Linked DNA regions of Blastococcus saxobsidens DD2. The protein of the gene in region 1 binds, or shares a complex with, the protein of each later gene. Links are inferred from orthologs where the notes say so. Each region holds a gene or a part of one and is shown on either strand. Other genes may lie near its edges. The genes, in order: BLASA_RS01240 and BLASA_RS05650.

The links.
Region 2: the proteins of BLASA_RS01240 (region 1) and BLASA_RS05650 are in contact, whole or in part, in a solved structure (PDB 8BNU), measured with the Escherichia coli proteins. The link is inferred for Blastococcus saxobsidens DD2 from one-to-one orthologs.

Annotation. Positions count from the first base shown.
Region 1 is NC_016943.1:266,046-281,129, reverse strand. What follows is about bases 3,512-6,437. They hold BLASA_RS01240 (acetyl-CoA C-acetyltransferase), read right to left. Parts: upstream 5,660-6,437; coding sequence 4,364-5,659; downstream 3,512-4,363. Other genes in these bases: BLASA_RS01230 (acyl-CoA dehydrogenase), read left to right, coding at 6,423-6,437; BLASA_RS01235 (TetR family transcriptional regulator), read left to right, coding at 5,722-6,426; BLASA_RS01245 (3-oxoacyl-ACP reductase), read right to left, coding at 3,512-4,220. Outside these bases: BLASA_RS01255 (fibronectin type III domain-containing protein), read right to left, coding at 41-1,687; BLASA_RS01250 (MaoC family dehydratase), read right to left, coding at 1,999-2,853; more of BLASA_RS01245, read right to left, coding at 2,853-3,511; more of BLASA_RS01230, read left to right, coding at 6,438-8,486; BLASA_RS01225 (SpoIIE family protein phosphatase), read right to left, coding at 8,716-11,472; BLASA_RS01220 (EAL domain-containing protein), read left to right, coding at 11,661-12,749; BLASA_RS01215 (aldo/keto reductase), read right to left, coding at 12,769-13,692; BLASA_RS01210 (HU family DNA-binding protein), read left to right, coding at 13,851-14,306; BLASA_RS01205 (serine hydrolase domain-containing protein), read left to right, coding at 14,440-15,084.
Region 2 is NC_016943.1:1,175,155-1,190,279, forward strand. Bases 7,253-10,219 are described here. They hold BLASA_RS05650 (3-hydroxyacyl-CoA dehydrogenase NAD-binding domain-containing protein), read left to right. Parts: upstream 7,253-7,638; coding sequence 7,639-9,801; downstream 9,802-10,219. Other genes in these bases: BLASA_RS05655 (TetR/AcrR family transcriptional regulator), read left to right, coding at 9,864-10,219. In the rest of the region: BLASA_RS05610 (L,D-transpeptidase), read left to right, coding at 1-936; BLASA_RS05615 (hypothetical protein), read left to right, coding at 1,007-1,408; BLASA_RS05620 (sialidase family protein), read left to right, coding at 1,478-2,560; BLASA_RS05625 (ubiquitin-like small modifier protein 1), read left to right, coding at 2,574-2,855; BLASA_RS05630 (hypothetical protein), read right to left, coding at 2,933-3,175; BLASA_RS05635 (AMP-dependent synthetase/ligase), read right to left, coding at 3,323-5,113; BLASA_RS05640 (acyl-CoA dehydrogenase family protein), read left to right, coding at 5,232-6,380; more of BLASA_RS05655, read left to right, coding at 10,220-10,430; BLASA_RS05660 (alanine/glycine:cation symporter family protein), read right to left, coding at 10,548-12,044; BLASA_RS05665 (universal stress protein), read right to left, coding at 12,044-12,481; BLASA_RS05670 (ArsR/SmtB family transcription factor), read left to right, coding at 12,689-13,087; BLASA_RS05675 (cation diffusion facilitator family transporter), read left to right, coding at 13,167-13,844; BLASA_RS05680 (cation diffusion facilitator family transporter), read left to right, coding at 13,841-14,773; cobA (uroporphyrinogen-III C-methyltransferase), read right to left, coding at 14,925-15,125. UniProt on the Escherichia coli protein: Catalyzes the formation of a hydroxyacyl-CoA by addition of water on enoyl-CoA. Also exhibits 3-hydroxyacyl-CoA epimerase and 3-hydroxyacyl-CoA dehydrogenase activities.

The DNA.
Region 1 (15,084 bases):
CCGGGCCCGTGGTGACCGGCGGCTGCCGGTCAGGTGTGCGTCAGGCGGTCGCGCGGCGCCGGGAGGCGACGAGCAGGCCACCACCGAGCAGGAGGGCAGCCGCCCCGCCGGCCAGCGGCAGCGCGATGTCGGCACCGGTGTCGGCGAGCACAGCAGCCCCGGTCGCGGTGGCCGTGCCGCCGACGACCGTGACCGGCAGCGTCAGGTAGCGCAGGTTCCCGGCCGGGTCGACGCCCGAGCCGACGAGCGTGTGCTCACCGTCGGCCAGACCGGCCGGGACGGTCACCGTCGCGGTGAACGAGCCGGTGGCGTCGGTGACGACCTGCGTGAGCACCTGCGGCTCGGAGTAGATGACCACGGTGACGGTCGAGTTCGGCAGGTAGCCGGTGCCGGTCAGCGTGATCTCCTTGCCGGCCGTGACCGGACCGGTCGCACCGGCCGGGCGACCGAGGGCGCCGTCCGACGCCGGCACCGTGGCCGGGACGGTGGGGGCCGGGATCACGCCGGCGGGCACGACCGCCGAAGGAGTACCGACGTTGCCCTCGGTGTCCACGGCGAAGACCGTGACCCCGTACTCCGCGCCCGGCTCCGCCGGGAAGACGCAGACGCGCGGCTGATCCACGTCGACCTCGCAGGCCAGGTCCCCGCGCTCACCGGCACCCCAGCCCACCACGTACCCGGCGATCGGGTACGTGCCGGCGGACGCCGGCGGGTTCCAGGTCACCGTGATCGAGGACGGGCCGGCCTTCGCGACGACGTTCGTCGGCGCACCGGCCGGAGCGGCGGGCGCCGCGCTCACCGCGGCGCTGGCCGCACCGGGGCCGGCGGCGCTGTCGGCGCGGACCGTGACGCTGTAGGTCGTGCCGTTGGTCAGACCGGTGACGGTGGCGCTCCACGAGCCGAAGGCCCCGGTGGCGTCCAGCGCCTGCCACGTGGTGCCGCCGTCGGTGCTGGCGTCCCAGCCGGTCACCTCGGCCATAGTGTCCCAGTCGAAGTCACCCTCCTCGAAATAGAGGTCGATGGAGCGGTCCCCGGCCGTGACCCAGAGGCCGGTCGGAGCGTTCGGCACGGCGCAGGGGTTGGCGACACCGCTGACGGATCCGGCCGCACCCGGCTCGGCGGTCGTGTCGGTGGGGGTGCCGATCGGTGTGGTGTTGATGAGGTTCGAGCCGTAGCCACCGGCTCCGCCGTCGTTCGAGCCGGCGTTGAACTCCGCACCCTTCCCACCCGAGGCGATCAGCGCGACCGCCTCGCCCTGGGTGACCACGGAGGCGGCTCCGCCGCCACCGGAGGCGCCGACCCCGTTCTGGCCATCGAAGCCGCCCCCGCCGATCGGGTTCACCCCGCCCGGGGCCGGGTCCGTGGTCCCGGGGGCGCCGTCCGCTCCGCGGCCGAGCCCGAACACGTCCCCCTCGAACGCGGCGGTGGTCACCACGAGCCTGCCGCCGGGCGCACCGGGCGCGCCCTCGCCGGTGGCCCCACCGTGGCCGCCGACGACGGTCCAGGTGATGGAGCAGTAACCCGGCAGCACCTCGTAGGTGCCGGCCGAGTCGTCGAAGGCGACCGCGACGACAGGGGTGGTGGCCGCCTGGGCCGTTCCCGGGACGCCGAGCACTGCGGTGGACATCCCGACCGCGCTCAGGGCCACCAGGCCGAGCGCACGACGAGACGGGAACGTGAGCTGCACGTCGACTCCCTCTGTGGTCCCGGAACGCCGGGGCGGTGGCCCGGTCGTCCGGACGCGAGGGGACCAGACCACGGCGCCGGGTGCCGGGATCCGCCGCCGCGCAGGGCAGAACGCATGGGGCTGCGCGTGACCGGATCGTTACCAGTGCCAGGAAACCGCAGGTCAGCAGCGGAACTCATCACGCCCGAAACCGCCAAGAGCGACCCGGTCCGGTTGTGCGGATCAGTTCAGCACGAAGCCGTACCGCAACTCCTTCCGCGCACGTGGACGGCGCACGACGTCCTGACGGCGTAGCCCGGACCGCCCGCGTGTCAGAGGGCGCGGATCGTCCCCACGAGGTGCTCGGTGCCGGTCGTCGCGTTGCGGACGGCGACGTCCCAGCCGCCGTCGGCCTGCGCCGTCGAGAGCGTGACCGTCGACGGCAGGAACAGCGGCTTGCGGAAGCCGACGTCGACGGTGAGCGCATCCGGCAGCCGGTTGGCCACCGCCGCGAGCACCCGGGCCTTCACCCACATGCCGTGCGCGATCGCCCGCTTGAAGCCGAACGCCTTCGCGGTGAGCCCGGAGAGGTGGATCGGGTTCACGTCGCCGGAGACCTTCCCGTAGCGGCGGCCGGCGTCGTCAGGGATCCGCCAGGTGGCGGCCGCACGGTCGAGGGTCCCCACCGCCACCGTCACATCGGAATCCGGTGCTCCCTCGGGGGCCCGCGCCCCGCGGGCCAGGTAGGTCGAGCGCCCGCGCCAGACCTCCTGCCCGCCGGAGGACACCGACGCGCAGAGATCGACCGTCGCCCCGCTGCGGTGGGTGGCGAACCGCTCGGCCCACACCTCGAGGTCGAGGGCCTCCGACGCCGCGATCGGCCGGAGCACGTCGATCCGGTTCCGCACGTGCACGAGCCCCGGGAGCGCCAGCGGGAAGGACCGGTCGCTCATCAGCGCCATCTGCAGCGGGAAGGTGAGCACGTGCGGGTACGTGGCCGGCAGCGAGTCGGCGAGCGGGAACCGGCACACCCGGGCGTAATCGGCGAGGTTTGCGGGTTCCACGGTCACGCCGTGCCGCGCCAGCCGGGTATCGGAAAGGTCCCCGCCCCGGCCGCGCGCGGTGAACGCCGCCTTCGCGAACAGCGCCGCCATGTTCGGCGGCTGCTCCAGGACGGTGGTCGCCATCAGGCCCCCAGCATCGACTGGCCGCAGACCCGCACGGTCTGCCCGTTGACCCCGGCGCTGCCCGGCTGCGCGAGCCAGGCGATCGTCTCCGCGACGTCGACCGGGAGCCCGCCCTGCTGCAGCGAGTTGATCCGCGACCCGACCTCCCGGGTGCCGAAGGGCATCGTCGCCGTCATCTCGGTGATGATGAAGCCCGGCGCGACGGCGTTGATCGTGGCGCCGCGCTCGGCGAACAGCGGCGCCCAGGCCCGCACCATGCCGATCACGCCGGCCTTCGACGCCGCGTAGTTGGTCTGGCCGCGGTTGCCGGCGATGCCCGACTGCGAGGAGACGCAGACGACGCGCGCGCCGGGCTGCAGGGTGTCGCTGTCCAGCAGCGCCTGGGTGATGTCGAGCTGCGCCTGCAGGTTGACCGCCATGACGGAGTTCCAGCGGGCGGCGTCCATGTTCACCAGCAGCTTGTCGCGGGTGATCCCGGCGTTGTGGACGATCACGTCCACGCCCTGTCGTCCGTCCGCGGAGTGCCGCTCGCGCAGGTGCTCGACCAGCCGCTGCGGGGCTTCCGCGGCGGTGATGTCGAGCTGCAGCGCCGTCCCGCCGATCTCGTTGGCGACCTGCGCCAGGTTGTCGCCCGCGGCCGGGATGTCGACGGCGACCACGTGCGCGCCGTCCCGCGCCATGACCCTCGCGATCTCCGCGCCGATCCCCCGGGCCGCCCCGGTGACGACGGCGACCGTGCCGGCCAGCGGCCTCTCCTCGTCCTGGTCGGCCGGGACGTCGGCCGGGGAGACGGTGAGCAGCTGCCCGTCGACGTAGGCGGACCGGCCGGAGAGGAAGAACCGGAGCGGGCCGGCCAGTGAGTCCTCCGCACCTTCCGGCACGAAGACGGCGTTGGCCGTAGAGCCACCGCGGAGCTCCTTCGCGATGGACCGGACCAGTCCGTCCACCGCCTGCCGCGCCGCGGCCTGCGCCGGGGAGTCGGCGTCGGTCGGCGGGGCGGCCAGGATCAGCACCCGGCCGGACGCCCGCAGCCGCTTGATCGCCGGGGCCAGGAAGTCGTGCGCGCCGGCGAGGTCACCGGGGCCGGTCACCCCGGTCGCGTCGAGGATCACCGCGGCCGGCTTCGCGCCGTCGGTGCCGCCGTCCGCCGTCACCGGCGACTGCACGGTCACCCCCGCATCCCGCAGGACGGCGGTGACCGTGTCGCGGAGCCGGCCGTCGCCGGCCGAGCCGACGACCGCCGGGCCCGGCAGCAGCGGCTGGCCGGGCTCGTAACGGCGCAGCACCGCCGGCCGCGGCAGGCCCAGCTGCTTGGTGATCGTGGTGCCGAAGCCGGAGTTGGCGAAGGTGGTGTACCAGTCAGCCACTGGAGGTCTTCCTTCCACAGATGGGATGAGGGCGTGCGCTCTGTCGCGGCCCGGGTCAACCCGGGTCGCGCAGGGTTGAGCCGCGTGCCCACGCGGCTCCACCCCGCCGGGCCCGGGTCGACCCCGCGGCGGCGACTACCGGGTCACGACTCGAGGATGGCGACGACGCCCTGGCCGCCGGCCGCGCAGATGGAGATCAGACCGCGCTTGCCGGGGCCCGCCTCGTGCAGCGCCTTCGCCAGCTGGGCGACGATCCGGCCGCCGGTCGCGGCGAACGGGTGCCCGGCCGCCAGCGACGAGCCGTTGACGTTCAGCTTCGACCGGTCGATCGAGCCCAGCGGCGCGTCGAGGCCGAGCGTGTCCTTGCAGTAGGCCGGGTCCTCCCAGGCCTTCATCGTGGCGAGCACGGTGGAGGCGAACGCCTCGTGGATCTCGTAGAAGTCGAAGTCCTGCAGGGTCAGCCCGTTGCGGGCCAGCAGTACGGGGACGGCGTACACCGGCGCCATGAGCAGGCCCTCGCCGCCGTGCACGTAGTCGACCGCCGCGGTCTGCGCGTCGACCAGGTGGGCCAGCACCGGCAGGCCCTTGGCCTCGGCCCACTCGTCGGAGGCCAGCAGCACCGCGGAGGCGCCGTCGGTGAGCGGGGTCGAGTTGCCCGCGGTCATCGTGGCGCCCTCGCCCTTGCCGAACACCGGCTCGAGCGTGGCGAGTTTCTCCACCGACGAATCCGGCCGCAGGTTGTTGTCGCGGGCCAGCCCGAGGAACGGCGTCACGAGGTCGTCGAAGAAGCCGCGGTCGTAGGCGGCGGCCATGGACCGGTGCGAGCGGACGGCGAGCTCGTCCTGCTCCTCGCGGCCGATCTCCCACTCCTCGGCGGTGATCGCCGCGTGGTCACCCATCGCCAGGCCGGTGCGCGGCTCGGCGTTGCGCGGGATCTCCGGCGCGATCATGCCGGGGCGGATCCGGCCGAGGACCTTGAGCCGGTCCTGCCACGTCTTCGCGTTGTTCAGCGAGATCAGGACCCGGCGCAGGTCGTCACTGACGGCGAGGGGAGCGTCCGAGGTGGTGTCGACGCCCCCGGCGATGCCGGACTCGACCTGCCCGAGGGCGATCTTGTTGGCGACGAGGATCGCCGCCTCCAGGCCGGTGCCGCAGGCCTGCTGCACGTCGTAGGCCGGCGTGGTCGCCGACAGCTTCGAGCCGAGCACGGCCTCGCGGGTGAGGTTGAAGTCGCGGGCGTGCTTGAGGACGGCGCCGGCGACGACCTCGCCCAGGGACTCCCCCTGCAGGCCGAAGCGGGCGACCAGCCCGTCGAGCGTGGCAGTGAGCATGTCCTGGTTGGACGCCTGGGCGTACGCCGTGTTGGATCGCGCGAACGGGATCCGGTTCCCGCCGACGATCGCCGCCTTGCGGGTCGTGGGCTGCTGGCTCTGCGCCATGGAGACCTCCGGGTTCGGGTGGAGCTGGCCGGTACTCACGGTATCAGGTACCGTCGGTCACTGTGAAAGCCGAGGCGGTGCGAGAGACGTCGCACGTGCAGCCCCGCGTGCAGGAGAAGAAGGTGGCGCACCGCCGGGACCGGCGCGACTCGAGATGGGACGAGCACCGGCGGGAACGCCGCGAACAACTCGTCCAGGCCACCCTCACCGCCGTCGGCAAGCACGGGGCCGGCGTCGGCATGGAGGAGATCGCCGCCGAGGCCGGCACCAGCAAGACCGTCGTCTACCGGCACTTCGCCGACCGCACCGACCTGCACGTCGCCGTCTGCGCGCGGGTGGCCGAGCAGCTGCTGCCCACGCTGCGGGCGGCGATGAGCAGCAGCGCCGAGCCCCGCGCCATGCTCGGCGCCGCGATCGAGGCCTACCTCGCCTTCCTCGAGGCCGATCCCGAGGTCTACCGGTTCGTCGTCTCCGCCCCCGGCGGCGACCGGCCGGCCGACGCCGATCCGGTCACCGGCCTCGCCGACCTCGTCGGCGACCAGGCGGCCGCACTGCTGGCCGCCGCCCTTGCCGACGCCGGCCGCGACCCGGCCGCAGCGGCCCCCTGGGGCCACGGCGTCGTCGGCCTGGTCCGCGCCGCCGCCGACTGGTGGCTGCGCACCGGCCGCCCCATGCCCCGTCGCGACCTGGCGGCGCACCTCACCGCACTGGCCTGGGCCGGGCTCTCCGGCGTCGTGACCACCGACAACCGCAAGGAGGACCTGTGACGAGCACCCTGCCACCCACGGTGGACCCGGCCCACCTCCAGGAGGCGCTCGACGGCCGCTGGGCACACGTGCGCCGCGACGCCCGGGAGAACCTGCACGACCCGGACATGTTGCCGGTCTACGGCGAGTCGATGGCCGAGGCCCGCGAGCGGGTCACCCGCGCGGCACGGACGCTCGCCCAGTCGGGTCGGGTGGGCTTCGGCTTTCCCAAGGAGTTCGGCGGCGAGGCCGACGCCGGCGGCTCGGTCACCTCGATCGAGATGCTCGCCTTCACCGACCTCTCCCTCATGGTCAAGGCCGGTGTCCAGTGGGGGTTGTTCGGCGGCGCCGTCCAGCTGCTGGGCACGCGCCGGCACCACGAGACCTACCTGCGCGACATCATGAGCTTCGACCTGCCCGGCTGCTTCGCCATGACCGAGACCGGCCACGGCTCCGACGTCCAGCAGCTGCGCACCACCTGCACCTACGACCCGGCCACGCAGACGTTCGACCTGCACACCCCGCACGAGGCCGCGCGCAAGGACTACATCGGCAACGCCGCCGAGGACGGGCGCATGGCGGTGGTCTTCGCCCAGCTGATCACGCAGGGGACGAACCACGGCGTGCACGCCTGGCTGGTGCCGATCCGGGACGAGGACGGGAACCCGATGCCCGGCGTCACCATCGGCGACGACGGCCCGAAGGCCGGCCTGCTCGGCGTCGACAACGGCCGGCTGACCTTCGACCACGTGACCGTGCCCCGCGACATGCTGCTCGACCGCTACGGGCAGGTCGCCTCCGACGGCACCTACACGTCCAGCATCGAGAACGAGACCCGCCGCTTCTTCACCATGCTGGGCACGCTGGTGCGCGGCCGGGTCAGCGTCGGCGGCTCGGCGGCGTCGGCCACGAAGCTGGCCCTGGACATCGCCGTGCGCTACGGCAACGCCCGCCGCCAGTTCGCCGCCCCGGGCGAGGAGCGCGAGATCGTCATCAACGACTACCTCGTGCACCAGCGCAAGCTCCTCCCCGCGCTGGCCAGGACCTACGCGCTGAACTTCGCCCAGGCCGAGCTGGTCAGCACGATGCACGACGTCCAGACGGCGGTGCACGAGCACGGCCAGGAGATCGACGAGCAGGCCCAGCGCGAGCTCGAGTCCCGCGCCGCCGGGCTCAAGGTCGCCCAGACCTGGCACGCCACGCAGACCATCCAGATGTGCCGCGAGGCGTGCGGCGGGGCCGGCTACCTGCAGGAGAACCGGCTGCCGCACCTCAAGGCCGACACCGACGTCTTCACCACGTTCGAGGGCGACAACACCGTCCTGCTGCAGCTGGTCGCCAAGGGCCTGCTCACCGGCTACCGCGACACGTTCGGCTCGCTCGACGGCTGGGGCCGGATCGGCTTCGTCGCCGACATGGTGCGCGAGACCGTGCTGGAACGGACGGCGGCCCGCGCGCTGATCGCCCGCCTCGTCGACGCCGTGCCCGGGCTGGAGGACGTGCCGATGCTCGAGCGCGGCTGGCAGCTGAAGATGCTCGAGTTCCGCGAGAAGCACGCGCTCGAGGGCGCCATCCGGCGGCTCCGGAAGAACTCCACCACCGTGTCGTCTCCCACCCACCCGATGGCGCCCTTCGACATGTTCAACGACGTCCAGGACCACGTGCTCAAGACGGCGCAGACGCACATCGACCGGATCGTCCTCGAGGCGTTCGTCGACGGCGTCGACCGCACCACCGACCCGGCCGCACGGACGCTGCTGGACGCCGTCTGCGACCTGTACGCGTTGTCGACCATCGAGGCGGACAAGGCCTGGTTCCTCGAGCACGGGCAGCTCACTCCCGCACGCGCCAAGACGCTGACCGCCACGGTGAACTCCCTGCTCAAGCAGCTGCGCCCGCACATGACCACGCTGGTCGACGCCTTCGCCATCCCGGCGGACTGGAAGGCCGCGGCCATCCTCGAGGAGGAGCCCGGCCGGCAGGAGGCCATGGCCGCCCGCGACGCCGAGCTGCGCCGGCAGCACGGTGCCGGGACGCCGGAGGGCACCGCGACCGACCTGGACGTGCCACCCGGCCAGTGACACAGCGGTGTTCCACGCGCAGCCTGGGTCCGAGTGGCCACGTACCCGGGATCAGGCCGTGCCGGGAACTGTGGGCCGGCCGGTGACACAGGTGTTCCGCGCACAGTCGGACTCTGCCCAGCGCTGATGGGCAGAGTCCGACTGTGCGGAAAACCATGCCTGGCGCGGGCCGTAGCGCCCCGGGGAGTCGGCGTCGGGTGGAGACGGTGCCGATCTCGACCGCCCGGCGTCAGCCCTCAGGGTGCAGGCGGACGGCGAGGACGGCGACGTCGTCCTCGGCGTCGGGCAGGAACATCCGCTCGAGCACCCGGTCGCACAGCTCGCCCAGCGGCAGCCCCTCGCAGTCGCCGAGCACCTCGAGCAGCTGCTGGGTGCCGGCGTCGATGTCCCGGTCGCGCCGCTCGACCAGCCCGTCGGTGTAGAGCAGCACCGTGGACCCCGGCGCGAGGACGGCCACGTGGTCCTCGCGCACCGTCTCCGGCGCCACGCCGAGCAGCAGATCGGCCTGCTTGCCCTCGAGCAGCACCACGCTGCCGTCGGAAGCGAGCAGCGCCGGCGGCGGGTGGCCGGCGTTGGCCCAGCGCAGCCGCACGCGGCCGGTCTCGTCGCCGGGCTCGGGCTCGAGGTGGGCGACCAGCGCGGTGGCCATCGTGTCCAGTGCCAGCCCCTGGACGGCGCGGTCCAGCTCGCTGAGCACCTCGGCCGGTGAGCCACCGCTGGAGTAGCTGATCCCGCGCAGCAGCCCGCGCACCTGGCCCATCGCCGCGGCTGCGCGGGTGTCGTGCCCGACGACGTCGCCGATGGCCAGCACCGTCGCCCCACCGCGCTGCAGGAAGGCGTCGTACCAGTCACCGCCGATCTCGGCGCCCTCGGCCGCCGGCACGTACCGGACGACGATCTCGCCGTGCTCGGGCTGGGGCGGCTCGGTCAGCATGCTGCGCTGCAGCGCGTCGGCCAGCTCCCGCTGCTGGCCGTAGAGCCGGGCCTGGTGCAGGGCCAGGCCGGCCCGCCGGCCGATCTCCACGGCGGTGTCCACCTCGCGGTCGCCCAGCGGGCCGCGCTCCTCCCGGGTGAACAACCCCAGCGCGCCGAGCACCTGCCCGCGGGCGACGAGCGGGACCGCCACCCCGGAGCCCGCGCCGAGCCGCGCGAACCGCTCGCGGGCGCCGGCGTCGGGCAGCGCACGGGCCACGTCGTCCCAGTCGATCACCGGCAGCATCACAGGCGAGCCGGTCGTGGTGACCCGGCGGGCGGCCGACGCCTCGCTCATCGTGGCCACCATCGCCCGCACGTACTCCTCCACCTCGGAGCGGCGGGCGGCGTCCCGGTGACTGCTGGCCACGTCGTGCAGCCGGCCCTGCTCGTCGGTGACCACGATCCAGCACCAGTCGGCGAGCTCGGGGACCACGAGCGAGGCCAGCCGGCCGATCTGCTGGTTGATGTCCAGCGTGCCCGACAGCACCCGGCCGGCCTCGGCGAGCAACCGCAGCCGCTCGTTGGCCTGGGCCATCGCCGCCACCGCGGCGGCACGCTCGGCGTCGGCCTGCAGCCGCGAGACGCTCAGCGCGATCTGCGCGGCCAGCGCCTCCAGCACCTCGACGTCGTCCCCGAGGAAGTCGTGGTCGACGGTCCAGACCACGAGGAACGTGCCGAGAACCCGGCCCTCCACCCGCAGCGGCACCGCCGCGAGGGCGCGCAGCCCCACCAGGTCGACGACCCCCGCCATCGCGGGGAACCGGGCGATCGTCTCGGCGGGATCGCTGAGCAGCAGCCGCCGGCCGCGCCGGGCGGCGTACTGGACCGGCAACGCGTCGTCCATCGGCAGGACGACGCCGTCGACCAGCCCGATCTCGGGGTGCTGCTCCCGGACGGTGGCCGCCAGGTCGCCGGCCATGTGCAGGCGCAGCGGACCGCCCGGTCCGTCGACGATCGCGAGCGCACCGGTCTGGGCCCCCAGCACGTGAGCGGCCCGCACGACCACGTCGGCGAGATCCTCGAGGCGGGCGGCGTTGGCCAGCTCGGCGGCGACCTCGGCGATGGCGGCGGCCCGCTCGACCGCGGTGAGCCGCCGCTGGGCCTGCCCCCGTGCCTCGGTGACGTCGAGGACGGTGCCGAGCACCCGCGCCGGTGCACCCGATGCGTCGGCCACCACCCGGCCGCGGGCGAGCACCCAGCGGGCGACGCCGTCCTCGCGGCGCACCCGGAACTCGACGGTGTAGTCACCCCGCTCCTCGATCGCGACCCGCATCGCCTCCTCCACGGCGGCGTGGTCCTCCGGGTGCACGTGCTCGGTCAGCACCTGGTCCAGCGACTCGTGGTCCATCGCGGAGTCCACGCCGAACAGGGCCGCGCAGCGCTCGTCCCAGTGGATGGTCCCGGTGCGCAGGTCGCGCTCCCAGATGCCGACCGAGCTGGCCTCCAGGGCCACCTCCAGCCAGGCGCGGGAGGTGCCGACGGCGGACTGCGCGGCGGAGAGCTCGAGCTCGGCGACGACGGAGGCCGCGAGCTGCTCCAGCAGCTCCTCGGCGTCGTCCGACCACTCCCGGGGGGCGGCGTCGTAGCCGGCCAGCGCGCCGACCACCTGGCCCGAGGCCGCCAGCAGCGGCGCACCCAGGTAGGACCGCACCTCCCCCGAGGTGACGGCCGGCAGCCCGGCGACCCGCTCGTCGTCGGCCGCCGAGGAGATCCGCAGCGACGAGCCCTGGCGCACGGTGATCGCCGAGAGGGCGCCGGTCAGCAGTGCCGGCCCACCGACCACGCCGGCCGGCAGTCCGTGACCACCGACGACGACGTCGCGGTCGGTGAACAGGGTGACCTTCACGTGGCCGACATCCAGCAGCCGCGCGGCGAGCGCGGAGAGCCGGTCGAAGGCGGCCGGGCCGGGCACCTCCAGCAGCAGCCGCCGGGCCGCGGCGACCCGCAGGGGATCGGTCAGCGGGTCGCTCCCCGGCAGGCCCGGAGGGACGGTGGACGCAGCGCCGGCCACACAGCCCTCCGCCCGGTGTCGCCGCACCCGGTCGGGTGCTCCTGACGCACATGCTGGCACGACCGTCCGACGGATCGGGGCCGGCACGTCCGGCGGGGCGGACGACGGGCGGATCTTCCTGCGGGGGGAGATCCGGGCGCGGGTTCAAGGAACGACGCCGATCGTCCGATCCACCTCTCATGCTCGGCATGCGCACGGTCGCTCTCCCGGATTGCCGGCCGCTGCTCGCCGACGCCGACGACCTCACGCTCGTCTTCCAGCCCATCGTCGACCTCGCCACCGCGACGATCGCCGGCTACGAGGCACTGGCCCGGTTCCCCGGCACCGCCGGACCCGACGCCTGGTTCGCGGCCGCGGCCGAGGTGGGGATCGCCGCGGAGCTGGAGGCGCTGGCGGTCCACAAGGTGCTCGCCGCCGTCGACGGGCTGCCGCCGAACGCCTTCCTGACCCTCAACGTCAGCCCCCACCTGCTGGGCACCGACGTCGTCCAGGACGCCCTGTCCAGCCGGGCCGACCTGCACCGCGTGGTCGTCGAGCTCACCGAGCACACCCCCGTCGACGACCTGGCCGCCCTGCGCCGGCAGACCGACGCCCTGCGCGAGCGGGGCGCCCGGATCGCCCTCGACGACGCCGGCAGCGGCTACTCCGGGCTGCAGCAGCTGGCCGCCGTCCGGCCGCAGCTGGTCAAGCTCGACCGGGCGCTGGTCGCCGGCATCGACGGCGACCCCGTCCGCATGACGCTGGCCGAGATGATCGGGGAGTTCGCCGGTCGGATCGACGCCCGCCTGCTGGCCGAGGGCGTGGAGACCCCGGCCGAGCTGGCCGCGTTCGCCCGGCTCGGCGTCCCGCTGGCCCAGGGCTGGCTGCTCGGCCGGCCCGCGACGACGTTCGCCCCGCTCTCCGCCGAGGTCACCCAGCTCCTCCGCGCCCAGGTCGCCCGGGCCCGGGTCACCGAGACCGTGGCCGGCCTGCTGCGGCCGGTGCGCCGGTACGAACCGGACGAGGACACCGCCATGGTGGCGCCCGCGGTCCTGCTCGGCCCGCACGGCGAACCGGCCGGCCTGCTGCTCAGCGACCCGCGGACGGCGGAGGTCTACACCTCCCCCGTCTCCCTGCGGGTGCACCCGTCCACCGGCATCGACGACGCGCTCCGGCGGGCGCTCAGCCGCCCGCCGGCCCAGCGGTTCGACCCGGTGATCTGCACCGACCCGACCGGCGAGGTCCTCGGCCTGCTCCGGATCGAGGACCTCGCCACCGCGGCCGGCTCGGGCCGCTGACCGGCGGAGCCCGCGGCGGTCAGGCCGCCGCGTCGGTGAGGCGCCGGCGTTCGTCGTCGCCGAGCACCAGGTCCTGCATCGGCAGCAGGTCGGCGAGCTGCTCGACCGTGCGCCCACTGGCGATGGGGGCGACGACGGCCGGCTGGTCGGCCAGCCAGCGCAGCGCCACCGCCGGCATCGGCACGCCGTACCCGTCGGCGACCTCGGCGAGGGCGGCGAGCACCCGGTCGCCCCGCTCCCCCAGGTAGGCCGACGCCTTCTCCGCCCGCACCGAGTCGATCTGCTGCCCCGGCCGGTACTTGCCGGTGCGGAAGCCCTTGGCCAGCCCGTAGTACGGCAGCACGCCCAGCCCGCGGTCGAGGGCGACGTCGCGCAGCTCGTCCTCGAAGACCGGCCGCTCCATGAGGTTGTAGTGGGCCTGCAGGGCGGCGTACCGCGCCGTGCCCGCCCGCTCGGCGGTGTCCAGCGCCTCGGTCAGCCGCGCCGCCGAGTAGTTCGACGCGGCCACGTACCGCACCTTGCCCGCCTGCACCAGCTCGTCGAGCGCGCGCACGGTCTCCTCGAGCGGCGTCGTCCCGTCGTCGTAGTGGGCGTAGTAGACGTCGATGACGTCGGTCTGCAGATTGCGCAGCGACCGCTCCGCCGCCGTCCGGATCTCCCCGGCGGCCAGCGGGTGCTCCTTCTGCATGCGCGAGGCCTTGGTGGCGATGACGACCCGGTCGCGGGCGCCGCGGTCGGCCATCCAGGCGCCGAGGATCCGCTCGGACTCGCCGTCGCCGTAGGACTCCGCGGTGTCGACGAACGGCTGGACCGTGCTGGGGGTGGCGTCCAGGTAGCGGTCGAGCACGGCGTACGACGTCGCCTCGTCGGCCGTCCAGCCGAAGACGTTGCCGCCCAGGCAGAGCGGGCTCACGGTCAGATCGGTCCCTGGCAGCGTCGGCATGGACCCACGCTAGTAGCAGGCCCCTCCTTCCCCCCCACGCCCGCACGCCCGGCGCGGGCCCCTGAAGGCCGGCCGGGGGATGCGCACGGGCCGCGGGACAGCTGTGACCGGGGAGGTTTCTGCGGGCTCCGCAGGGCCCCCGGTGGCGGGACCGACGGGTGGCATGGCACCGTGCCCCCCGGCCCGGCCTCCCGCGAGACCGGGCGCCCCGTAGGCCGCGCCACCCGCGCGGATCTCGGGGAACCCCGCCGGCGCCCCGCGCGTCCAGGGTGAAGAGCCGGCTGCGTGCCGCGCACACGGCACCCGCCACCGCCTACGGAAGGACACACATGAACAAGGCCGAACTGGTCTCCGCCATCGCCAAGCGCGCCGACGTCCCGGCCTCGACCGTCGACTCGGTCCTCGCCGGCCTGCAGGACGAGCTCGTCGACGCCATCACCCGTGGCGAGAAGGTCGCCGTCCCGGGCCTGATCACCGTCGAGCGCACCCAGCGGTCCGCCCGCACCGGCCGCAACCCGCAGACCGGGGAGTCCATCGACATCCCCGCGGCGAACGCCGTCAAGGTGACCGCCGGCTCGAACCTGAAGAAGGCCGCGAGCTCCGTCCCCGTCTGATCCCTCCCGGGACCGGTGGTCGCCGCCGGGCGGACGTCCCGACCCCGTGTGTCCCGGCTCACAACGGCGTGAGTCAGGATGCCGGTCGAGACGTTGCCCGGCGGCGGGCGGCGTCCTGGACCCGGAGGTGGGCGTGAGCAGTGATCTGCAGGTGCGGACGGACCCGGCCGAGGTGGGCATGGACCCGGCCCGGTTGGCACGCATCGACGGGCGGCTGAACCGCTACGTCGACGACGGCCAGCTGCCCGGCTTCCTGGTCACGGTCGCCCGGCGCGGGAAGCTCGTGCACGTCGGCCGCGCCGGCTTCCGGAACGTCGAGGAGGGCCTCCCGGTCGAGGAGGACACCCGCTGGCGGATCTTCTCGATGACCAAGCCGATCACCTCGGTCGCGGCGATGATGCTGTACGAGGAGGGGGCCTTCCAGCTCACCGACCCGATCGCGCACTGGCTGCCGGAGTTCGCCGAGACCCGGGTGTACGTGGCCGGATCGGCGATGAAGCCGGTCACCAGCCCGCAGGTCGAGCCGATCCGCGTGTGGCACCTGCTCACCCACATGTCGGGGCTCACCTACGGCTTCCACCACGCGCACCCCGTCGACGCCATGTACCGCGCGATGGGCCACGAGTGGGGCACGCCGCCGGGCGCCGACTCCGCCGAGGTGTGCCGCCAGTGGGCCTCGGCGCCGCTGGTCTTCCAGCCGGGCACCGAGTGGAACTACGGCGTCTCCACCGACGTGCTCGGCCGCCTGGTCGAGGTGGTGTCCGGCCAGCCGCTGGAC
Region 2 (15,125 bases), 910 kb from region 1 along the record:
GGCGCCGACGAGCCGGCCGGCGACGACGCCCCGATCTGGACGCCGGAGACCCCGCTGGCCTACGACACCAGCTACACGCTGGCCGCCACGGCCACCAACGCGGAGGGGCAGGAGACGACGGCGACCTCGGCGTTCACCACGGTCGCCCCGGAGACGCTCTCCATCCCGTCGATCGGCCCGCTGGACGGCCAGACCGTCGGCGTCGGGATGCCGATCCGCGTCTGGTTCGACGACCCGGTCGCCGACAAGGCCGCCGTCGAGCGCCACCTGGAGGTCACCAGCACCGAGCCCACCGACGGCGTCTGGAACTGGTTCAGCGCCCGCGAGGTGCACTTCCGCCCGTCCACGTACTGGCCGGAGAACATCGAGGTCACGCTCGACGCCGACCTCTACGGCGTCGACTTCGGCGACGGGGTGTGGGGGGAGAAGGACCGCTCGATCTCCTTCTCCATCGGTGAGCGGCACGTCTCCGTCGCCGACGCGGCCAGTCACACGATGGAGGTCTACGACGGCGACCAGCTGGTGCGGACCTTCCCGATGAGCGCCGGCGGGCCGGAGTTCCCGAGCCGCAACGGCCCGCACGTGGTCACCGAGATGAACCGGCACATGGTCATGGACTCCAGCACCTACGGGACCCCGGTCGACAGCCCGGACGGCTACCGCACGCCGGTGGAGTACGCCGTCCGGCTCAACAACAACGGCGAGTTCGTGCACGCCGCGCCGTGGTCGGTGGCCCAGCAGGGGCGGGTGAACGTGTCGCACGGCTGCATCAACCTCTCCACCGACCGAGCGGCCTGGTTCTTCGGCTTCTCCCAGCCGGGCGACATCGTGGAGATCGAGAGTTCGATCGGGCCGACGCTCTCGGCCGCCGACGGCGACATCTACGACTGGGCGATCCCGTGGGAGGAGTGGCAGGCCGGCAGCGCGCTCACGTGAGCCGCCGCGGCGCGGCGTTTCCGGCCCACTGACGGCGGGCACCTCCGTCGGCGACACCGGAGGGGGCCCCGTGGACACCTGGCTGATCGTGCTGATCGTCGTCGTCGTGCTGGTGGTGCTCGCGCTCGCGGCGCTGGCGCTGGCCAAGCGCAACCGCGTCTCGCGGGTTCGCCGAGAGGCGGAGCACCGCGAGCAGGCGCGGGAGAACATCCAGGAGGCGCACGTCCGGGCGACTCGCGCCGACGCCGAGCAGGCGCTCGCCGAGGAACAGGCGGCGCGTGCCCGGCGGGAGCTGGCCGAGGTCCAGGAGCGCGCAGCGCAGGCCGAGAAGGAGGCCCGCCAGCGCGCGGCCAGGGCGGACGAGGACCGGTCGGAGGCCGAACGTCTGCGGGCCGAAGCGCAGCGGCTCGCACCCGATGTGGTCTCCGACGGGCAGCACGAACATCCGGACGGCGGCGCCACCCGCCGCTGAGCCGCACCGCTCAGTTCCTGCCCCGGGAACGGTCCTACCCCTGAGGACCGTCACACCGGAGGGGTGCACATGACCGATCTGCTGGCCATCGGAACGCGCAAGGGGCTGTGGCTCGCCCGCAGCGACGACGACCGCCGCACCTGGACGCTCGACGGGCCGCACCTGCTGGCCCAGGAGATCGCGGCGGTCTCCATCGACACCCGCCGTCCGGCGCCCCGGCTGCTGGCCGGCGTCCAGTACGGGCACTGGGGCCCGACCGTCACCTGGTCCGACGACCTCGGCGGCAGCTGGCACGAGACCGACTCCGGCGCCATCCGCTTCCCGGAGGACACCGGGGCGGCGCTGGGCCGGGTCTGGCAGCTGCGGCCCGACTCGGGGGACCGGCCCGACGTCGTGTGGGCCGGCTGCGAGCCGCAGTCGCTGTGGCGCAGCACCGACGGCGGCTGCAGCTTCACGCTCGTCCGCGGGCTGTGGGACCACCCGCACCGGCCGACCTGGGAGCCGGGAGCCGGTGGGGGAGCGGTGCACACCGTCCTGCCCGATCCAGCGACCGACCGGATGACCGTCGCGATGAGCACCGGCGGGGTCTACGTCAGCGAGGACGGCGCCACCGGCTGGGCCCCGCACAGCCGGGGGATCAGCGCCGTGTTCATGCCCGATCCGGCGCCCGAGTACGGGCAGTGCGTGCACAAGGTCGCCGTCGACGCCGGGGACCCGCGGCGGATGTACGCGCAGAACCACTTCGGCGTCTTCCGCACCGACGACGGGGGCGCCTCCTGGACCTCGATCGCCGACGGGCTGCCGGCCGACTTCGGCTTCCCGGTCGCCGCCTCGCCGGCAACACCCGGCACTGCCTGGGTGGTGCCGCTGGTCGCCGACATGCAGCGCGTGCCCCCGGGCGGCCGACTGCGCGTGCACCGCACCCGCGACGCCGGCGGGAGCTGGACCGAGGTGGGCGCCGGCCTGCCCGACGGGGCCTGGACGGCGGTGCTCCGGGATGCGCTGTGCACCGACGACCACGAGGTGACCGGGGTGTACGTCGGCACGCGGGACGGGTGCGTCTACGCCAGCACGGACGAGGGCGACACGTTCAGCACGGTGGCCGAGCACCTGCCCGACGTGCTCGTCGTGCGGGCGGCGCGGCTGCCGTGACCGGGGGGCGGAGATGAGCGTGCAGATCGTGCTGCCCGGCGTCCTGGCCGATCTGGCCGGGGGCTCGCGGCACCTCGAGGTGGACTCCGCCGGCACCACCCTGGACGCGCTGCTCGACGAGCTGAGCGCCCGTCACCCGGTGCTGGGCCGGCGGATCCGGGACGAGTCGGGCGCGCTGCGGCGGTTCGTGAACGTCTACGTCGACGGGGAGGACGTGCGCTGGCAGGGCGGCCTGGCGACGCCGGTGCGCAACGGCGCCGTCGTGCAGGTGCTGCCCTCGGTCGCCGGCGGCTGACCCAGGCATAGGAGGCCATGCCTACGGTTTCGCGTCCGATCCCGTAGGCATAGCTTCCTTTGCCTGAGGGGCGGGGCTCAGAGGGCGGCGAGCGTGGCGCAGTTCGGGCAGAGCTGGTGGTCCTCGTAGCCGTCCGGGGGCCAGGACACCTGCTCGTCGATCGAGACGTAGGCGCCGCACAGTGCCTTGCGGCTCTGCCCGTTCACCCGGCCGATGGTGGCGTGGGCCGGGCCGATCTGCCGCGGCGTGAGGCCCTCCGCGCCGAAAGAGCCGACCATGAGGACCGCGTGTGCCGTGCCGTACGCGTAGACGGTGGTCATGCCGACCAGAGTCCGAGCCTTCCGTCCCTTCCGCCACCACCGCCGGGCACGTGTCGGCCGCACCCGTCACACCGGTCCCACCTGTTCCGGAATGGAGCGACGGGGGCCCGTCCGCAGCCGCGGACGGGCCCCGTGGTGCCGAGCGGGTCAGTGGGCGTAGATCTTCTCCACCTCGCCGGCGAACTCCTTCATCACCACCGAGCGCTTCAGCTTCAGCGAGGGCGTCAGCTGGCCACCCTCGACCGTCCACTCGACCGGGAGGATGGCGAAGGACTTGATCGACTCCGCCTTGGACACCTGCTCGTTCGCCCGGTCCACGGCAGCCTGGATCTCCGCCACCACCTCCGGGTCGTCCACCAGCTGTGCCATCGGGGTGTCCGTCGCCCGGCCCTTGGTCTCCAGCCAGCCGGGCAGCGCCTCGGCGTCGAGCGTGACGAGGCAGCCGATGAACGGGCGGTTGTCGCCGACCACGATGCACTGGCTGACCAGGGGGTGCGCCCGGATCTTGTCCTCCAGGACGGCGGGGGAGACGTTCTTCCCGCCGGAGGTCACGATGATCTCCTTGATCCGGCCGGTGATCGTCACGTAGCCCTCGTCGTCGATGACGCCGAGGTCGCCGGTGGCGAACCAGCCGTCGCGCATCGTCTCGGCGGTGGCCTCGGGGTTGTTCCAGTACCCCCGGAACACCTGGGGGCCGCGCACCTGGATCTCGCCGTGCTCGGCGATGCGTACCGCGGACCCCGGGGCCGGCCGGCCGACCGTGCCCACCTTCATCGCGTCCGGGCCGCTGACCGTGCTCGGCCCGGTGGTCTCGGTCAGCCCGTAGCCCTCGAGGATGGTGACGCCGATGCCGCGGAAGAAGTGGCCCAGCCGCTCGCCGAGAGGTGCCCCGCCCGACAGCGCGTACTCCACCTTGCCGCCCATCGCCGCCCGCAGCTTGCCGTAGACCAGGGTGTCGAACAGCTTGTGCTGCAGGTTGAGCCCGAGGCCTGCCCCGCCGCTGTCCTGCGCCTTCGACCAGGCGACCGCCACCCGCTCGGCGCGGTCGAAGATCCCACCCTTGCCGCCGGCGTGCGCCTTCTGCCGTGCGCCGTTGTAGACCTTCTCGAAGACGCGGGGCACCGCGACCAGGAAGGTCGGCTGGAAGGTGCCGAGGTCGGCCAGCAGCGAGGCGAGGTCGGGGGTGTGGCCGAGCCGTGCGCCGTTCTGCACGCAGCCGATCTGGATGATCCGCGCGAAGACGTGCGCCAGGGGCAGGAACAGCAGTGAGCTGGCGTCCTTCGCCGCCATCGCCGGGATGACCTGAGGGGCCAGTTCGGCGACGTACAGCAGGTTGCCGTGGGTCAGCTCGCAGCCTTTGGGCCGCCCGGTCGTGCCGGAGGTGTAGATGATCGTGGCGAGCGTGTCGGCCGTCAGGGTGCTGCGGCGCCCGGCGAGCTCCTCGACCGGCACCTCGGCGCCGGCGGCGGCGACCGTGTCCAGGTCGCCGGCCTCGATGTCCCAGACGTCCCGGAGGTCGGGCAGCCGGTCGCGCACCGAGCCGATCATCGACCGGTGTGCCGCGTTCTCGACCACCACGGCCACCGCCCCGGAGTCGGACAGGATCCACTGCGCCTGCTCGGCCGACGACGTCTCGTAGATGGGCACGGACACCCCGCCGGCGGTCCAGACGGCGTAGTCGGCCAGCGTCCACTCGTAGCGGGTGCGGCTCATGATGCCGACCCGGTCGCCCGCCCGGACCCCGGCCGCGACCATCCCGCGGGCCAGTGCGGAGACCTGCGCGGCGAACTCCCGGCTGGTCACCGGCATCCAGCGGCCGTCGACGTTGCGGCTGAAGGCGACCTGTTCCGGGGTGTCGCCGGCGTTGTCGGTGACCGCATCGGTCAGTGCGGCGGATGCCGGGATCTCGAATGCGGTGGGCGTGGAGTACTCCTGCACAGGGGCTCCCTCGGTGGTGCATCGGGCGTGACCTGGATCGCGAAGATACAGAACGATCGGTCTGTATGTTCAGGTTTCCCGCGCGCTGACCGCCGGGAGATCATCCGACCACCCGGAGGTGGCTGTGCAGTCCGCGCTCTACGAGGCCGAGCACGAGTCGTTCCGCGCGATGCTGCGGGACTTCCTGGCCAAGGAGGTGGTTCCGCACCACGCCGCGTGGGAGGAGGCCGGGGTCGTCGACCGGTCGGTCTGGCTCAAGGCCGGCGAGCAGGGGCTGCTCGGCATGGACGTCCCCGAGGAGTACGGCGGAGGCGGGGTCACCGACTTCCGCTACAACGCGATCCTCTCCGCCGAGATCAGCCGGGTGGGGGCCAGCGGCCTCGGGTTCACCCTGCAGAACGACGTCGTCGCGCCGTACCTCATCTCCCTCACCACCGAGGAGCAGAAGCGGCGCTGGCTGCCGGGCGTCGTCAGCGGCGCGAGCATCACCGCGATCGCCATGACGGAGCCGGGCGCGGGCTCCGACCTGCAGGGTCTGCGGACGACGGCCCGCCGGGACGGCGACGAATGGGTGCTGAACGGGTCGAAGACGTTCATCACCAACGGCATCAACGCCGACCTGGTCATCGTCGTCGCCCGCACCGATCCGGAGGCCGGGGCCCGCGGCTTCTCGCTGCTGGTCGTCGAGCGCGGGATGCCCGGCTTCGAGCGCGGCCGGAACCTGGACAAGGTCGGGCTCAAGGCCCAGGACACGGCCGAGCTGTTCTTCGAGGACGTCCGGGTGCCCGCCGCCAACCTGCTCGGCACCGAGGGGCACGGCTTCTTCCACCTCATGGAGAACCTGCCGCAGGAACGGCTCTCCATCGCCGCGGGCGCCGTCGCCTCCGCCCGGATCGTGCTCGACCTGACCGTCCAGTACTGCAAGGACCGCACCGCGTTCGGCAAGCCCATCGGGTCGTTCCAGAACACCCGGTTCGAGCTGGCCGAGATGCACACCGAGGTCTCGATCGCCGAGACCTACCTCGAGAAGGCGATCGGTGAGCACAACGCCGGCCGGTTCACCGTCGAGGACGCCGCGATGGCCAAGTGGTGGACGACCGAGCTGCAGAAGCGCGTCGTCGACCGCTGCCTGCAGCTGCACGGCGGCTACGGCTACATGCTCGAGTACCCGGTGGCCAAGGCCTTCCTCGACTCGCGCATCCAGACCATCTACGGCGGGACGACCGAGATCATGAAGGAGATCGTCGGTCGCTCGCTCGGCGTCTGACCCTTCCCACCCCGAGGACCCGAGAGGACGAGCATGTCCACCGAGGCATTCATCTACGACGCCGTGCGCACCCCGCGCGGCAAGGGCAAGCGGACCGGCGGGCTGCACTCGGTCAAGCCGATCAGCCTGACCACCGGACTCATCGACGAGGTCCGCCGCCGCAACCCGCAGCTCGACCCCGCGCTGGTCGACGACATCGTGCTCGGCGTCGTCTCGCCGGTCGGCGAGCAGGGGGCGGTCATCGCCCGGACCGCCGCACTGGCCGCCGGGCTGCCCGACACCGTGGCGGGCGTCCAGATCAACCGGTTCTGTGCCAGCGGCCTGGAGGCGGTCAACCTGGCCGCGCAGAAGGTGCGCTCGGGTTTCGAGGACCTGGTGCTCGCCGGTGGCGTCGAGTCGATGTCGCGCGTGCCCATGGGCTCCGACGGAGGGGCCTGGCCGATGGACCCGGAGACCGCGGCGCGGACCGGCTTCGTGCCGCAGGGCATCGGCGCGGACCTCATCGCCACCCTCGCCGGCTGGAGCCGGGAGGACGTCGACGCCTACGCCGCCGAGTCGCACGCCCGCGCGGCCAAGGCCTGGTCCAACGGCTACTTCGAGCGATCGGTCGTCCCGGTGACGGACCAGAACGGCACCGTCGTCCTCGACACCGACGAGCTGGTCCGCCCCGGCACCACGGTGGAGTCGCTCGCCGCCCTGCCCTCGGCGTTCGCCGGCATCGGGGACATGGGCGGCTTCGACGCCGTGGCGCTGAACAAGTACCACTGGGTCGAGCGGATCGACCACGTGCACACGGCCGGCAACTCCAGCGGCATCGTCGACGGCGCCGCGCTGGTCGTCGTCGGCACCGAGGAGGCCGGCACCCGCCACGGGCTCACCCCGCGGGCCCGCATCGTCAGCACCGCCGTGTCCGGCAGCGACCCGGTCATCATGCTGACCGGCCCCGCGCCGGCCACCCACAAGGCGCTGGCCAAGGCCGGCCTGAGCGTCGACGACATCGACCTGGTCGAGATGAACGAGGCATTCGCCGCCGTCGTCCTGAGTTCATGGCCGACACCGGCTTCGACCACGAGCAGGTCAACGTCAACGGCGGCGCCATCTCGATGGGGCACCCGCTGGGCGCCACCGGCGCCATGATCCTGGGCTCGCTCGTCGACGAGCTCGAGCGGCGCGACCTGCGCTACGGCCTGGCCACCCTGTGCGTCGGCGGCGGCATGGGCATCGCCACCGTCGTCGAGCGAGTCTGAGGAGCACCCCGATGAGCGACAGCACCATCCGCTGGGAGTCCGACGCCGACGGCGTCGTCGTCCTCACCCTCGACGACCCGTCGTCGTCGGCGAACACCATGAACGACGCGTACGTGCGGTCCATGGGTGAGACCATCGACCGGCTGGAGCGCGAGAAGGGCTCGATCCGCGGGGTCGTCCTGACCAGCGCGAAGAAGACCTTCTTCGCGGGCGGGAACCTGGGCAGCCTGATCCAGGCGACGCCGGAGATGCGGGGCGACGTCCTCGCGCAGGTCACGCGGGTGAAGGGCCAGCTGCGCCGGCTGGAGACCCTGGGCATCCCGGTCGCGGCGGCCGTCAACGGCGCCGCCCTCGGCGGGGGCCTGGAGATCGCCCTGGCCTGCCACCACCGCGTCGTCCTCGACGACCCGAAGGTCAAGCTGGGCTTCCCCGAGGTGACCCTCGGCCTGCTGCCCGGTGGCGGCGGGATCGTCCGCTCGGTCCGGCTGCTCGGCCTGACGACGGCGCTGCTCGAGCTGCTCCTCCAGGGCCAGCAGGTCCGCTCCGACAAGGCGCTGGAGCTCGGCCTGGTGCACGAGACCGCGGCCGACCGCGACGAGCTGCTGGCGAAGGCACGCGCGTGGGTGCTGGCGAATGAGGGCGCCCAGCAGCCCTACGACGTGACGGGCTACCAGGTGCCCGGCGGTACGCCGTCCTCGCCGTCGCTGGCCGCGAACCTGCCGGCGTTCCCGGCGAACCTGACCAAGCAGCTCAAGGGCGCGCCGTACCCGGCGCCGTACGCGATCCTCTCGGCGGCGGTGGAGAGCCTGCAGGTCGACGTCGACACCGCGTTCACCGTCGAGGGCCGCTATTTCGTCGACCTGGTGGTCGGCCAGATCTCGACCAACATGATCCAGGCGCTGTGGTTCGACCTGAACCGGATCAACGGTGGCGGCTCCCGGCCGCTGGTCGAGGAGACGTTCGTGGCGTCCAAGGTCGGCGTGCTCGGCGCCGGGATGATGGGCGCCGGCATCGCGCACGCCTTCGCCAAGGTCGGCGTCGAGGTGGTGCTCAAGGACGTGGGCGTCGAGGCCGCGGAGAAGGGCAGGGCGCACGTCGCCGGGCTCGTCGGCAAGCAGGTGTCGCGCGGCCGCATGTCCCAGGAGGAGGCCGACGCCTTCCTCGCCCGGATCACCGCCACCGGCGACGCCGCCGACCTGGCCGGCTGCGACGTGGTCGTGGAGGCGGTGTTCGAGGACACCGCGCTCAAGCACCGGGTGCTCAGCGAGGCCGAGGCCCATGCCCTGCCGGGCGCGCTGCTGGCCTCCAACACGAGCACGCTGCCGATCACCGGCCTCGCCGCGGGGGTGCAGCGGCCGGCCGACGTCGTGGGCATGCACTTCTTCTCGCCGGTGGACAAGATGCCGCTGGTCGAGCTGATCGTGGGGGAGCGGACGTCCGACGCCGCGCTGGCCCGCGCCTACGACGTCGTCCGGCAGCTCGGCAAGACGCCGATCGTCGTCCAGGACAGCCGGGGCTTCTTCACCAGCCGGGTCTTCGGCACCCTGGTCATGGAGGGCGCCGCCCTGCTGGCCGAGGGCGTGGCGCCGATGAGCGTCGAGCGGGCCGCGTTGCAGGCCGGCTTCCCGGCCGGGCCGCTCACCCTGCTCGACGAGGTGACGCTCACCCTGCCCCTGAAGATCCGCGACGAGGCGGCCCAGGCCGGCGCCACCGACGACCACCCGGGGGTCGCCGTGCTTCGGATGGTGGTCGAGCACGGCCGCACCGGCAAGTCCGCCGGCCGGGGGTTCTTCGACTGGCAGCCGGAGAAGCGGATCTGGCCCGGGCTGACCGAGCTCTTCCCGACCAGCGACGCGGTGCCGTTCCGCGACGCCCAGGAGCGGCTGCTGTTCGCCATGGCGGTCGAGACGGCGCGCTGCGTCGAGGAGAAGGTGCTCAACTCGGTCGAGGACGCCAACATCGGCTCGATCATGGGCATCGGGTTCCCGCCGCTCTACGGCGGCGTGCTGCAGTACGTCGACCAGTACGCGGGCGGGGTCGCCGGGTTCGTGGCCCGGGCCGACGAGCTGGCCGACACCTACGGCGAGCGGTTCCGGCCACCGGCCATCCTCCTCGAGCGGGCCGTCCCCGCGGGCAGCCTGCGGGCCTCGCTGTCGGAAAGGGCATCGGGCTGACCGGCATCTCGGTGCGCTCGTCCCGCCCGCCGCTCCGCCGCACCCAGGCGGAGCGGCGGGCGGTGACGCGCGCTGCCCTGGTGCGGGCCACCGTCGAATCGCTGGTCGAGCTCGGCTACGCGCGCACGACCACGCAGGAGGTGCAGCGCCGGGCCGGGGTCTCCCGCGGCGCGCTGACCCACCAGTTCACGTCGAAGGCCGACCTGATGCTGGCCGCCGTCGACCACCTCTACGAGGAGTTCAGCGCCAGCGTCCGGCAGGCCGCCGCCGATCTCCCGGTGGAGCCGTCGGCCCGCATCCGGCTGGGCGTGGAGCTGATCTGGCAGCGATTCCACGGACCGCTGTTCATCGCCGCGATGGAGCTCTGGGGGGCGGCCCGTACCGACCCGGAGCTGCGCACGGCGCTGCTGCCGCACGAGCGCCGGCTCGGCGCGCAGCTGCGGGGTCTGACGATGGAGGTGTTCGGGGAGCGGGTGGCCCGGCACCCGCAGGCCGAGGCGGTGTACCAGGTGCTGCTCACGTCCATGCGGGGCCAGGCGCTGACGTACACGCTGCAGCCCGACGCCCCACGCGCCGGACCGCACCTGCAGCACTGGATGGCGATCGTCGAGGCATTGACGCCTCCCTGACCCCCGAGCACTCCACCCCCAGGCATAGGAGGCTTTACCTATGGTCGGGGCCCTCGATCCGGGTGCATAGCCTCCTATGCCTGGGCGGTAGGCAGGCCTCGGCGACGGCCGAGGTCATCAGGTCCGTTCGGCGACCGGCAGGATCTCGCCGGTCTCCAGCCGGGCGCGGTAGCCGTAGAGCTCGCGCTTGACGACCCGGGCCAGGATGTACAGCCCGATGATGTTGGGCAGCGACATCAGGAAGATCATGCTGTCGGAGAAGCCGATCACGGCGTCCAGCGTCGACGAGGCGCCGATGATCACGAAGAGGCAGAAGATCAGCTTCCACGTGCGGTCCACCAGCATCGATTCGCCGAAGAGGTAGGTCGCGGCCTTCAGGCCGTAGTAGCTCCAGGCGAGCATCGTCGAGTAGGCGAAGAGGATGACCGCGATCGCCAGGACGATCGGGAACCAGTCGACCACCGACTCGAAGGCCGCCGAGGTGGTCTGCACGCCCGGCGCGCTGGCCTCGTCGGCGTACGTGCCGGTGATGACGATGGCCAGGGCCGTCATGGTGCAGATGACGACGGTGTCGATGAAGGGCTCCAGGACGGCGACGTGCCCCTCCGTCGCCGGCTCGCTGGTCTTCACCGCGGAGTGGGCGATGGCCGCCGACCCCAGCCCGGCCTCGTTGCTGAAGGCCGCCCGCCGGAAGCCCTGGATCAGCACACCGACGACGCCGCCGAACCCGGCCTCCGGGGAGAAGGCCTGGGAGACGATCGCCCACAGCGCGTCCGGGATCTCGGTGAAGTTGGCGAACAGGACGGTCAGGCAGGCGAGCACGTAGAAGATCGCCATGAAGGGGACGAGCTTGTCGGTGACCCGGGCGATGCTGCGGATGCCGCCGATGATCACCGCGCCGACGAACAGGGCCATCACCAGCCCGAAGATGGCCCCGGCGGCGCCGCCGCCCAGAGGGCCGTCGGCCCCTCCGGTCACCGACTGGGCCTGGCTGAACGCCTGGTTGGCCTGGAACATGTTCCCGCCGCCGACGGCCCCACCGAGGGTGAAGACGCAGAACAGGACGGCGAGGACCTTGCCGAAGGTGCCCAGCCGCGGGTTCTTCTCCTTGAGCCCCTTGGTCAGGTAGTACATCGGGCCGCCGGACACCCGGCCGTCGGCGTAGACGTTGCGGTACTTCACGCCGAGGGTGCACTCCACGCCCTTGGTGCACATGCCGACCAGCCCGGCGATGATCATCCACAGCGTGGCACCCGGTCCGCCGAGCGAGATCGCCACCGCGACCCCGGCGATGTTGCCGAGGCCGACGGTGCCCGAGACCGCCGTCGCCAGGGCTTGGAAGTGCGTCACCTCGCCGGCGTCCCGGGGGTCGTTGTAGTCGCCGCGGGTGAGCCGGATCGCGTGCTTGAACGCCCGGAACTGGAAACCGCGCAGGTAGATGGTGAAGAAGAACCCGGCGATCACCAGCCACACCACGATGAGCGGCAGCACCACGCCCTCGTCGATGAAGTCCAGGGGGACGGCGTAGAAGACGACCGAGGTGATCCGTTCGGAGATCGGCGCGAACCAGCTGTCGACCTGCTCGTCGAACGTGGCGGCGAGAACTGTCTGCATCACGGCACCACCAGGACGGGGACGGGGGAGAGCTGGATCAGGCTGCTCGGCGTCGAGCCGAAGAGCAGGGTGCGCACCCGGCTCTGCCCGACGCGACCGACGGTGATCCAGGCCGCATCGTGTTCCCGGGCGACGCTCACCAGCGTCTCCGCGGGGTGGCCGTGCCGGACGATCCCCGACACGTCCAGGTCTCCGGCGGCGGACAGCCGGGTGACCACCGGGTCCAGCACGCGGTCGCGCGCGGCGGCCTCCTCGCGCGCCTTCTCCACCGAGCGGCGCTCGTTCTCCTCCGCCGTGGTGAACGAGTACGGGGACCACGGGACGACGCAGGCGAAGACCAGGCGCAGCCCGTGGTGGCGGGCGGCGTCGGCGGCGGCGTCGGCGGCGCGGATGCTCGCCTCGCTGCCGTCGAGACCTACGACGATGGATCCGGGCACGGGCCCACCTCCGGCCGGGGACGACGTGGCGCGAAGGCTAGCGCTGGTCACCGCTTCCGGCAGGTCGGACATGTGCCGTGCAGGAACCTGCCCGGCGGGTGCCTGTCGGCGCCGCCGGGGTTGCCCCCCGCACGTGCAGCGCACCGGCCGGGTCCGCGACGCTCCCGCCCGTCGAGCGTGGAAGGTCGGTGGCGCTATCATCGCCGGATGGCGATGAGTAGAGCCGATGTCGCGGCGGTGGCGACGACGGGGGGCAGCACCCCTCCGGTGGACGAGTCCGCAGCGCTGTCCGCGGCGGCGTGCATGTTCCGCAGCCTGGGCGACCCGACCCGGCTGGCGATCGTGCGGCACCTGGCCCTCGGCGAGCACAAGGTGATGGAGCTGACCGAGCACCTGGGCCTGGCCCAGTCGACCGTGTCGGCGCACCTGGCCTGTCTGCGCGACTGCGGGCTCGTGAGCTCCCGGCCGCAGGGACGCGCCTCGATGTGGTCGCTGACGACTGCGCCGCAGCTGCTGGAGCTGCTGGCCGCCGCCGAGCAGTTGCTGGCCGCCACCGGCGACGCAGTCGTGCTGTGCCCCGCCTACGGGGAGACGGTCGGGCCGTGACCACCGTCGCCCCCGCCGCCCGCTTCCTGCCCGGCATCGGCCGACTACCCCGCACCGTGTCCGCCGAGAGGCTCCCCGCGTGAGCGGCCAGCCGACCGCCCTGACCGATGCCGACACCGAACGGCTGACCCGCCGTGGCTTGCGCCTCGCGCAGTTCACCGTGGTCTACAACGTCGCCGAAGGGGCCATCGCCATCACCGCCGGCCTGCTCGCCGGGCTGGTCTCCCTCGTCGGGTTCGGCGTCGACTCCGGCATCGAGTCTCTCGCCGCGATCCTCGTCGGGCTACGGCTGTCGGCCCGGCTGCGGCACGGCAGCACCGACGAGCAGAAGGAGCGCCGCGCGCTCAAGGCCGTCGCGGTCACCTTCTTCGTCCTGGCCGCGTACGTCGCCGTCGAGGGGGTGCGCAGCCTGCTCGACGACGAGGAGCCGAACACGTCGACCGTCGGGCTGGTCCTGCTCGCTGCGTCCATCGTGGTCATGCCGCTGCTGGCCCGCGCCAAGCGTCGCGTCGGGTCGGCGCTCGGTGGTGACCCGCTGATCCTCGCCGACGCCGCCGAGACGAAGATCTGCGTGCTGCTCAGCATCTCCACCCTCGGCGGGCTGGCCCTCTACGCCCTCACGGGCGCTGCCTGGCTCGACCCGGTCGCCGGGTTCGTCATCGCCGCCTTCGCCATCCACGAGGGCCGGGAAGCGTGGGAGGGTGAACTCGTCGAAGACGATGGACATGACCTCGACGAGGAAGGGGCGGGCCGATGAGCGGCGGCCACGCCCACGGGCACGATCACGCCGGCGACCGCGGTGGCGACCGGCGCCGCCTGGCGATCGTGCTGGCACTCACCGCCACCGTGCTGGTCGTCGAGGTGGTCGGTGCGCTGGTGACCGGCAGCCTCGCGCTGCTGGCCGACGCGGGGCACATGTTCACCGACGCCGCCGGCCTGGTGATCGCGCTGATCGCGGCCACGCTCGCGCTGCGCCCGGCCACCGCGCGCCGTACCTGGGGCTACCGCCGAGCCGAGGTGCTCGGCGCCACCCTGCAGGCCGCGGTGCTGCTGGCGGTCGGCGCCTACATCTTCATCGAGGGCATCCGCCGGCTGCTCGAGCCGCCGGAGATCGCCACCACCGGCGTGCTCGTCTTCGGCGCCGTCGGCCTGGCCGCCAACGCGATCGGGATCGTCGTGCTCACCAGGGGCGGACGCAGCAGCAACGTCAACATGCGCGCCGCGTTCCTCGAGGTCCTCAACGACACCCTCGGCTCGGTCGCCGTCCTGGTCGCCGCCGGAGTCATCGCACTGACCGGCTGGCACCGGGCCGATGCGGTCGCCTCCCTGTTCATCGCCGTGCTGATCGTCCCGCGCACCATCAGGCTGCTGCGAGAGACCGTGTCGGTGCTGCTGGAGAGCACGCCACCGGGGCTGGACCTCGACGAGGTCCGAAAGCACCTGATGGCGCTGCCGCACGTCCTGGAGGTGCACGACCTGCACGCGTCGCAGATCACCAGCGGCCTGCCGGTGCTCACCGCGCACGTCGTCGTCGAGGACTCCTGCTTCTCCGACGGCCGGTCCCCGCAGCTGCTCGACCAGCTGCAGGCGTGCCTGGCCGGCCACTTCCCGATCAGCGTCGAGCACTCCACCTTCCAGCTGGAGATGGCCGCGCACGCCGACCACGAGCTCCCCGCGCACCGCTGAGCTGATCAGAGAGGCCCTGGTCGGCGAACCGACCGGGGCCTCTCTGCGCGGGGTGAGTGACGGGCTCGAACCCGCGAGCGAGGCCGGTACCCGGACCTGGTGGCCCGGCGAACGCCCGGGATACGGGGGTCGTCACGTCCCTGATCGTTCCTCAGCGGGCCTGCGCCGCCGTCCGGGGGGCGCTGCCGGGACAGGCCGCACTCGGCCGCTGCTCAGATGCTCGAGTGGTGCCGACCGAGGGAGGGGCGACTGCCCCGGCGGCCAGCTGGACGACCTCGCCGACGACCCACACCGCGGGCGGGCGCACGGACTCCTCGGTGATCGTCGTCCCGAGGTCGGCCAGCGTCGTCCG